Regions from separate parts of the Streptomyces sp. NPDC111606 genome, predicted to be linked through region 1. Evidence: riboswitches for the same ligand, from Rfam matches in the RefSeq annotation. Region 1 holds a riboswitch; the other holds the start of a gene.
The links. A riboswitch is a leader RNA that binds a small molecule or an ion and turns the genes downstream of it on or off. The one in region 1 is predicted to bind cobalamin.
Positions count from the first base shown of each region.

Region 2: linked by a shared signal. The riboswitch ahead of ACZ7M7_RS12265 (energy-coupling factor ABC transporter permease) and the one ahead of ACZ7M7_RS00325 (cobalamin biosynthesis protein) in region 1 are both predicted to bind cobalamin.

Region 1 is NZ_JBVKBY010000001.1:60,380-63,778, forward strand. Features, by position in the region: gene ACZ7M7_RS00310 (lysozyme) at 1-388, shown strand, start outside; gene ACZ7M7_RS00315 (inorganic phosphate transporter) at 553-1,785, shown strand; gene ACZ7M7_RS00320 (hypothetical protein) at 1,839-2,060, shown strand; cobalamin riboswitch at 2,177-2,316, shown strand; gene ACZ7M7_RS00325 (cobalamin biosynthesis protein) at 2,419-3,360, shown strand; gene ACZ7M7_RS00330 (cobyric acid synthase) at 3,357-3,399, shown strand, end outside.
Region 2 is NZ_JBVKBY010000003.1:106,797-110,195, reverse strand. Features, by position in the region: gene ACZ7M7_RS12270 (Pls/PosA family non-ribosomal peptide synthetase) at 1-830, opposite strand, end outside; cobalamin riboswitch at 1,019-1,204, shown strand; gene ACZ7M7_RS12265 (energy-coupling factor ABC transporter permease) at 1,235-1,942, shown strand; gene ACZ7M7_RS12260 (energy-coupling factor ABC transporter substrate-binding protein) at 1,954-2,334, shown strand; gene cbiQ (cobalt ECF transporter T component CbiQ) at 2,341-3,090, shown strand; gene ACZ7M7_RS12250 (ATP-binding cassette domain-containing protein) at 3,087-3,399, shown strand, end outside.

The DNA of each region.
Region 1 (3,399 bases):
GCGATCCGACGGCTGGACCCTGCCACCCGCCCTCGACATCGAGTACAACCCGTACAGCAAGCACAAGTGCTACGGGCTGAGCAAGGCCAAGATGGTCAGCTGGATCCAGTCCTTCAGCAACGAGGTGAAGCGGCTGACCGGCCGCCGCCCGGTGATCTACACGACCACGCACTGGTGGAACAACTGCACCGGCGGCAGCCGCGCCTTCGCGTCGAACCACGCGCTGTGGATAGCCCGCTACAACTCCTCCAGCGCGGGGGCACTACCGGCCGGATGGCAGTTCTGGACCATCTGGCAGTACGACAACGGCAGCGGCAGCCTGCCGGGTGACCAAAATCTCTTCAACGGGTCCATGAGCCAGCTGAAAAAGTTTGCCCGAGGCTACTGACCTTGCGGCGCCTGGGCCGCGCGATGGCCGAAGGAGAGGGGCCTCGCCCACCGGACGATTAACCCCCTCACCCGGACACCGTGCGGCTCACCTCAGTTCACCTTCCGTTCACTCAGGTTACCTACGTTCGTCCGGCCAATGACCTCGAACGATTGCCTGGGTAAATGGAAAACTTCTCGCTGATCCTCGCGATTGTGGTCGTAACCGCACTCGCGTTCGATTTCACGAACGGTTTCCACGACACCGCCAACGCGATGGCCACCACCATCTCGACCGGTGCGCTCAAGCCCAAGGTCGCGGTGGCCATGTCCGCCGCGCTGAACCTTGTAGGCGCTTTCCTCTCCGTGGAGGTCGCCAACACGATCTCCAAGGGTCTCGTCGACGAGACCGGCATCCGTCCCGAGGTCATCTTCGCCGCGTTGGTCGGCGCGATCCTCTGGAATCTGCTGACCTGGCTGGTGGGCCTGCCCTCCAGCTCCTCGCACGCCCTGATGGGCGGTCTGATCGGCGCCACCATCGCCTCGGCCGGCGTCGGCGCGGTCCACGGCGACGCGCTCGTCACCAAGGTGCTGATCCCGGCGATCGCCGCCCCGCTCGTCGCGGGAATCGCCGCGCTGCTGGGCACACGCCTGACCTACTCGCTCGGCAAGAAGGCCGACGGCGAGTCCGCCAAGAAGGGCTACCGCGCCGGCCAGATCGCCTCGGCCGGCCTGGTCTCCCTGGCCCACGGCACCAACGACGCGCAGAAGACCATGGGCATCATCACCCTCGCCCTGGTCGCCGGCGGCACCCTCGCGCCCGACTCCGACCCGCCCATGTGGGTCATCCTCTCCGCGGGCCTGGCCATCGCGCTCGGCACCTACCTCGGCGGCTGGCGCATCATCCGCACCATGGGCAAGGGCCTGACCGACCTTCAGCCGCAGCAGGGCTTCGCCGCCCAGACCAGCGCGGCCACCGTCATCCTGGCCTCCTCCCACCTCGGCTTCTCCCTGTCCACCACGCACTCCGTCTCCGGCGCGGTGATGGGCGCGGGCCTCGGCCGCAAGGGCGGCGTGGTCCGCTGGTCGACGGCGACCCGCATGTTCGTCGCCTGGGGCCTGACCCTCCCGGCCGCCGCGCTGGTCGGCGCGATCGCGGAGTACGTGACGGGCTTCGGTGCCTGGGGCACGGCCGTCGTCGCGGTCTTCCTGGTCGCCTCCAGCGCCGCGATCTGGAAGATCTCCCGCCGCGAGGTCATCGACCACACCAACGTCAACGAGTCCGACGAGCCGGCCGGCGTGGTGACCACGGCCATGGCCGCCGTGACCCCGCCGCCCGCGGGCACGGCGACCGAGGAACTCACGGCCACCATCCCGGCCCAGTCCTCGGAGCCGAAGCCTTCGAAGGCCTCCGTCTGACGCACCCGGTCATTCCAGTCACTCCCCCCTCACTCACTCAAGAAAGCAGAAGCATGAAGATCGACTGGGCGGCACTCGGCTCCGTCTTCGGCGTCAGCCTCGTGGTGACCGTGGCCCTGGTGGGTCTGTTCACCCTCGGCATCGCGGGCCTGTCCCGGCGCGAACGGGCCGTGGCGCAGGGCGACTCGGCCTCTCTCGCGGTCACGGGCGCGTACGCGTGCTTCGCGGCATGCGCGGCGGCAGTGGCGTACGGCATCTATCTGATCGTGGCCTGACGCACGACGCGCACCACCTGAAACACCCGAGGTGCGGGACGGATCACCGTCCCGCACCTCACTGCTGTGTGGGCCTTCGCACACTCTCCCTTCGCAGGTCAACGGCAAGTTGACGGCCGTTCCAACCCCGTGGTGGACTGCCGGAGCCAAGTGCGGCGGCAGGAGAGGAAGCCGGTGTGAATCCGGCGCGGTCCCGCCACTGTCACCGGGGTAGATAGCCCCGGGAGCCAGGAACTCTCACCGCCGGTCTCGTCGAACCAGGGCGCGGACACCCTGAGTGAGGACATAACGCGATGCTCGCCTGCCGATCGACATGCAGAACCGGACCCTCGTCTGACTCGACGATCGGCTGACCCCGATGCGTGCCGATCGCGTCTTCGCGTACGGCGCCGCCGCCGGACTTCTCGGTGATCTGCTGCTCGGCGATCCTCGCCGAGGGCATCCGGTCGCCGTGTTCGGGCGGACCGCCGACGCCGTGGAACGGGTGTTGTGGCGCGACCACCGCGCCTTCGGTGCGGTGCACACCGCCGTGTGCGCCGGTGGCGCCGTCGCGCTCGGTGCCGCCGCAGCTCGTCTCGTACGTACGTCCCCCGCCACTTCCGTCGCGCTGACCGGCGCCGCCACCTGGGCGGTCGTCGGGGGGACTTCGCTCGCCCGGGAGGCCCGGGGCATCGGGCAGGCACTGCAAGCGGGGGACGTCGAGGCGGCACGTGCCCGGCTGCCGCATCTGTGCGGGCGGGATCCGCAGGCACTGGACGCGGACGGCATCGCGCGGGCGGTCGTCGAGTCCGTCGCCGAGAACACCTCCGACGCGGTCGTGGGGGCGCTGGTGTGGGGCGCCGTGGCAGGCGTTCCCGGGCTGGTCGGGTTCCGCGCGGTGAACACGCTCGACGCCATGGTCGGGCACAAGTCGCCCAAGTACCGGCGCTACGGCTGGGCTTCGGCGAGGCTCGACGACGTGGCGGGGTGGCCGGGATCCCGGCTGACCGCCGTACTCGCCGCCGTCGCCGGGGGTGACCCCCGTGGGGCGGTACGAGCGTGGCGCGCCGATGCCGCACAGCACCCGAGCCCCAACGCGGGGCCCGTGGAGGCCTCGTTCGCGGGGGCGCTCGGGGTCCGGCTGGGCGGGACGCTGTCGTACGGCGGACGGGTCGAGCACCGGCCCGTGCTGAACGGGGACGGGCGGGCCGTCGGCACGCAGGACATCGAACGGGCCGTACGGCTGTCGCAGCGCGTCGGTTGGCTGGCGCTCGGCGTCTGTGTCGCCGCGCGCCGCATCGCGAAGGGGCGTACCTCATGACGGGCGGTGGTCTTCTCGTCGCCGGCACCACATCCGACG
Region 2 (3,399 bases), on a different contig from region 1:
ATCAGTCCGGCGTGTGCCCGGTAGCAGGAGAAGAACGAGTCCTTGCGAACGACGGCGCCGTCACCGATGGTGAGCAGGTCGGTGCACACGGGCACGTTCCGGGAGAGGACGACGGCGCCCCGCCCGACCTTCGCGCCCAGCGCCCTGAGGTAGAGCAGATAGAGCGGGGAGCCGCTGAACAGCACCATCGGATCCGCCCGCACCAGCGTCTTGACGATCCAGAAGCGGACGTACCTGACGCTCCAGACGGGGATGTGCTGAGGCTTCCACCGGCCTACGAGGGTCCACTTCACAAGGACGGGGAGGACGCACAGGACCAAGAAGGCCGCGCCCCCGAACACGACCGAGCGCACGTACACATCGAGTACGCCCGATCCGGCGGAGATCCACCCGTAGCCCAGAGCGGTGCCGAAGGCGAGGAGGTAGGCGTACGCCAGGAAGGCCAGGAACTGCAGGGCGCCGCACAGGACGTACTGCCGCTTGCCCGCCGCGGACCGGACCGGCTCCGGGGCCGGCGACTCCGGTGCCGGGACCACGGCCGCGGTTTGCGCCCGGGGCGCCGGCTCGGCATCCGCGAGCGCCGTCGCCAGGCTCCTGATCGTCGGGTGCCGATAGACGTCCCTCATCGACACCGAGGGCAGATCCGCGCGCTTCCTGACACGTGCGCAGAAGTGCGCCATCACCAGCGAGTCGGCGCCCAGGTCGTCGAAGAAGTGCCCCTCTACCGGCACCTGTTCGGTCCGCACGACCTCGGCCAGCACCGCGGCGAGGGTTCTCTCGATGGCGGCCGGTTCACCGCGTCCGTCCAGCAGAGCCGTGGATTCCTCCATGCACTTGATTCGGCGCCGATACGCGTACGGATCACCCTTTTTACAAACTTCTGTTACTCGAACCGCATTCGATTACCCAGGGTGTACATGCAGTTGCGGAGGACGCGGCCGGCCCACCCCGCCCCCGCGGCGCGCGAACGCCCCTTTCACGCCCCCGAGGCGCGCTTGTCAGCCACCCTGTGCGGGCACTACTGTCACCACGCCTTGGTGAACGGGAAATCCGGTGTGATGCCGGTGCGGCCCTCGCCACTGTGAATCGGGAAGTCCGGCTCCAGCCCTCACGGGCAGCCACTGGGTCCTTCGGGACCCGGGAAGGCGGAGCACGGGCGGTGGTACCCGTCAGCCAGGAGACCGGCCAAGGCGCGTCAACCATCCACGAGGTGCTGGAGAGGGTCTGCTGAGCCATGCACATAGCCGAGGGTTTCCTCCCGCCGGCGCACGCGGTCGCCTGGGGCGTCGCGTCCGCTCCGTTCGTCGTCCACGGAGTCCGTTCGCTCACCCGTGAGGTCAGGGAGCACCCCGAGAGCACGCTGCTCCTCGGCGCCTCCGGAGCCTTCACGTTCGTCCTGTCCGCGCTGAAGCTGCCCTCGGTGACCGGGAGCTGCTCGCATCCCACCGGGACCGGGCTGGGCGCCATTCTCTTCCGGCCGCCGATCATGGCGGTCCTCGGCACCATCACGCTGCTCTTCCAGGCGCTGCTGCTCGCGCACGGCGGCCTGACCACGCTGGGCGCCAACGTCTTCTCGATGGCGATCGTCGGCCCCTGGGCCGGATACGCGATCTACAAACTGCTGCGCCGCTACGACGTGCCGCTGATGGTGGCGGTGTTCTTCGGGGCGTTCGTCGCCGACCTGTCCACCTACTGCGTCACCAGCGTCCAGCTGGCGCTCGCGTTCCCCGACCCGAGCAGCGGATTCCTGGGCGCGCTCGGCAAGTTCGGCTCCATCTTCGCCATCACTCAGATCCCCCTCGCGGTGAGCGAGGGACTGCTCACGGTGCTCGTGATGCGGCTGCTGGTGCAGTCCAGCAAGGGCGAGCTGACCCGGCTGGGCGTGCTCCTCACCAAGAAGCGGTCCCGGACCGAGACCGAGACCGAGGCGGTGGCCCGATGAGCAGGCGTCCGATGAGCAAGAACACGAAGATCAACGTCCTGCTGCTGCTCGTGGTGGCCGCGCTCGCGGTCCTGCCGCTCGCTTTCGGCCTCGGCGACCACAAGGAGGAGCCCTTCACGGGCGCCGACTCCGAGGCGGAGACCGCGATCACCGAGATCAAGCCGGACTACGAGCCCTGGTTCTCCCCGCTGTACGAGCCGCCGTCCGGTGAGATCGAGTCGGCTCTGTTCTCCCTCCAGGCCGCCCTCGGCGCCGGTGTCCTCGCCTACTACTTCGGCGTGCACCGGGGCAGGCGGCAGGGCGAGCAGCGGGCGCTGGAGCGGGCCCGGGACACCGGGAGCGCGGCCGGTGGCACCGCGACCGCCGAGGAGTCCACGGCCGAAAGGGCCTGATCAGTCGTGCTGCCGATCGACGCGGCGGCGCACAGCAGTCGCTGGCGCCGCCGTCATCCGGTGGACAAGGCCGTCCTCGGACTGGGTCTCACCGTGCTCGCGATCTCGCTGCCGCCCTGGCCGGGCGCGGCCCTGGTGCTCCTCACGTCCCTCGTGGCGCTGCTGGGACCGGCGGGCGTGCCGGGCCGCCGGCTGTGGCGTGCCTATCGCGTGCCGCTGGGCTTCTGCGTGACCGGCGCGGTCACCCTGCTCGTCCAGGTGGGCGGCCCGGAGGGCTTCGTGTCCCTCGCGGACGACGGCCCGCTGCGGGCCGGGGAACTGCTGCTGCGCACCTCGGCGGCCTCGCTCGGGGTCCTGCTGTTCGCCTTCACCACCCCCATGTCCGACCTGCTGCCCCGCCTGGTGAAGGCGGGGGTGCCCGCACCCGTCGTGGACGTCGCCCTGGTGACGTACCGCATGAGCTTCCTGCTCCTGGACTCCGTGCGCCGTATCCGGGACGCCCAGGCAGCCCGGCTGGGGCACACGAGCCGGGCCGCGGAGTGGCGTTCCCTGGCCGGACTCGGCGCCACCGCCTTCGTACGGGCCTTCGACCGGGCCACCCGGCTCCAGGCCGGGCTCGCCGGGCGCGGCTACGACGGCACCCTGCGTGTCCTGGTGCCCGAGGCCCGCGTGTCCGTCCGCTTCACCACCGCGAGTTGCGCCCTCCTCGCGGCGCTGGCCGCCCTCACCCTCGTACTGGAAAAGGCCCTGCCATGAGCGAGCCCACCGCCCTGGTCGCCCTGCGGGGCGCGTCCTACGCCTACGAGGACGGCCCCGTCGTGCTCAACGGCCTCGACTTCGACGTGCGCGAGGGGCGCGCGCTGGCGCTGCTGGGCCGCAACGGCAGCGGCAAGACCACGCTGATGCGGCTGCTCAGCGGCGGACTCAGGCCACGCGACGGCCGGTTGACGGTGCAGGGCACGCCGGTCACGTACGACCGCAAGGGGCTGACCCGGCTGCGGACGACCGTCCAGTTGGTGGTGCAGGACCCGGACGACCAGCTCTTCGCCGCCTCCGTCGCCCAGG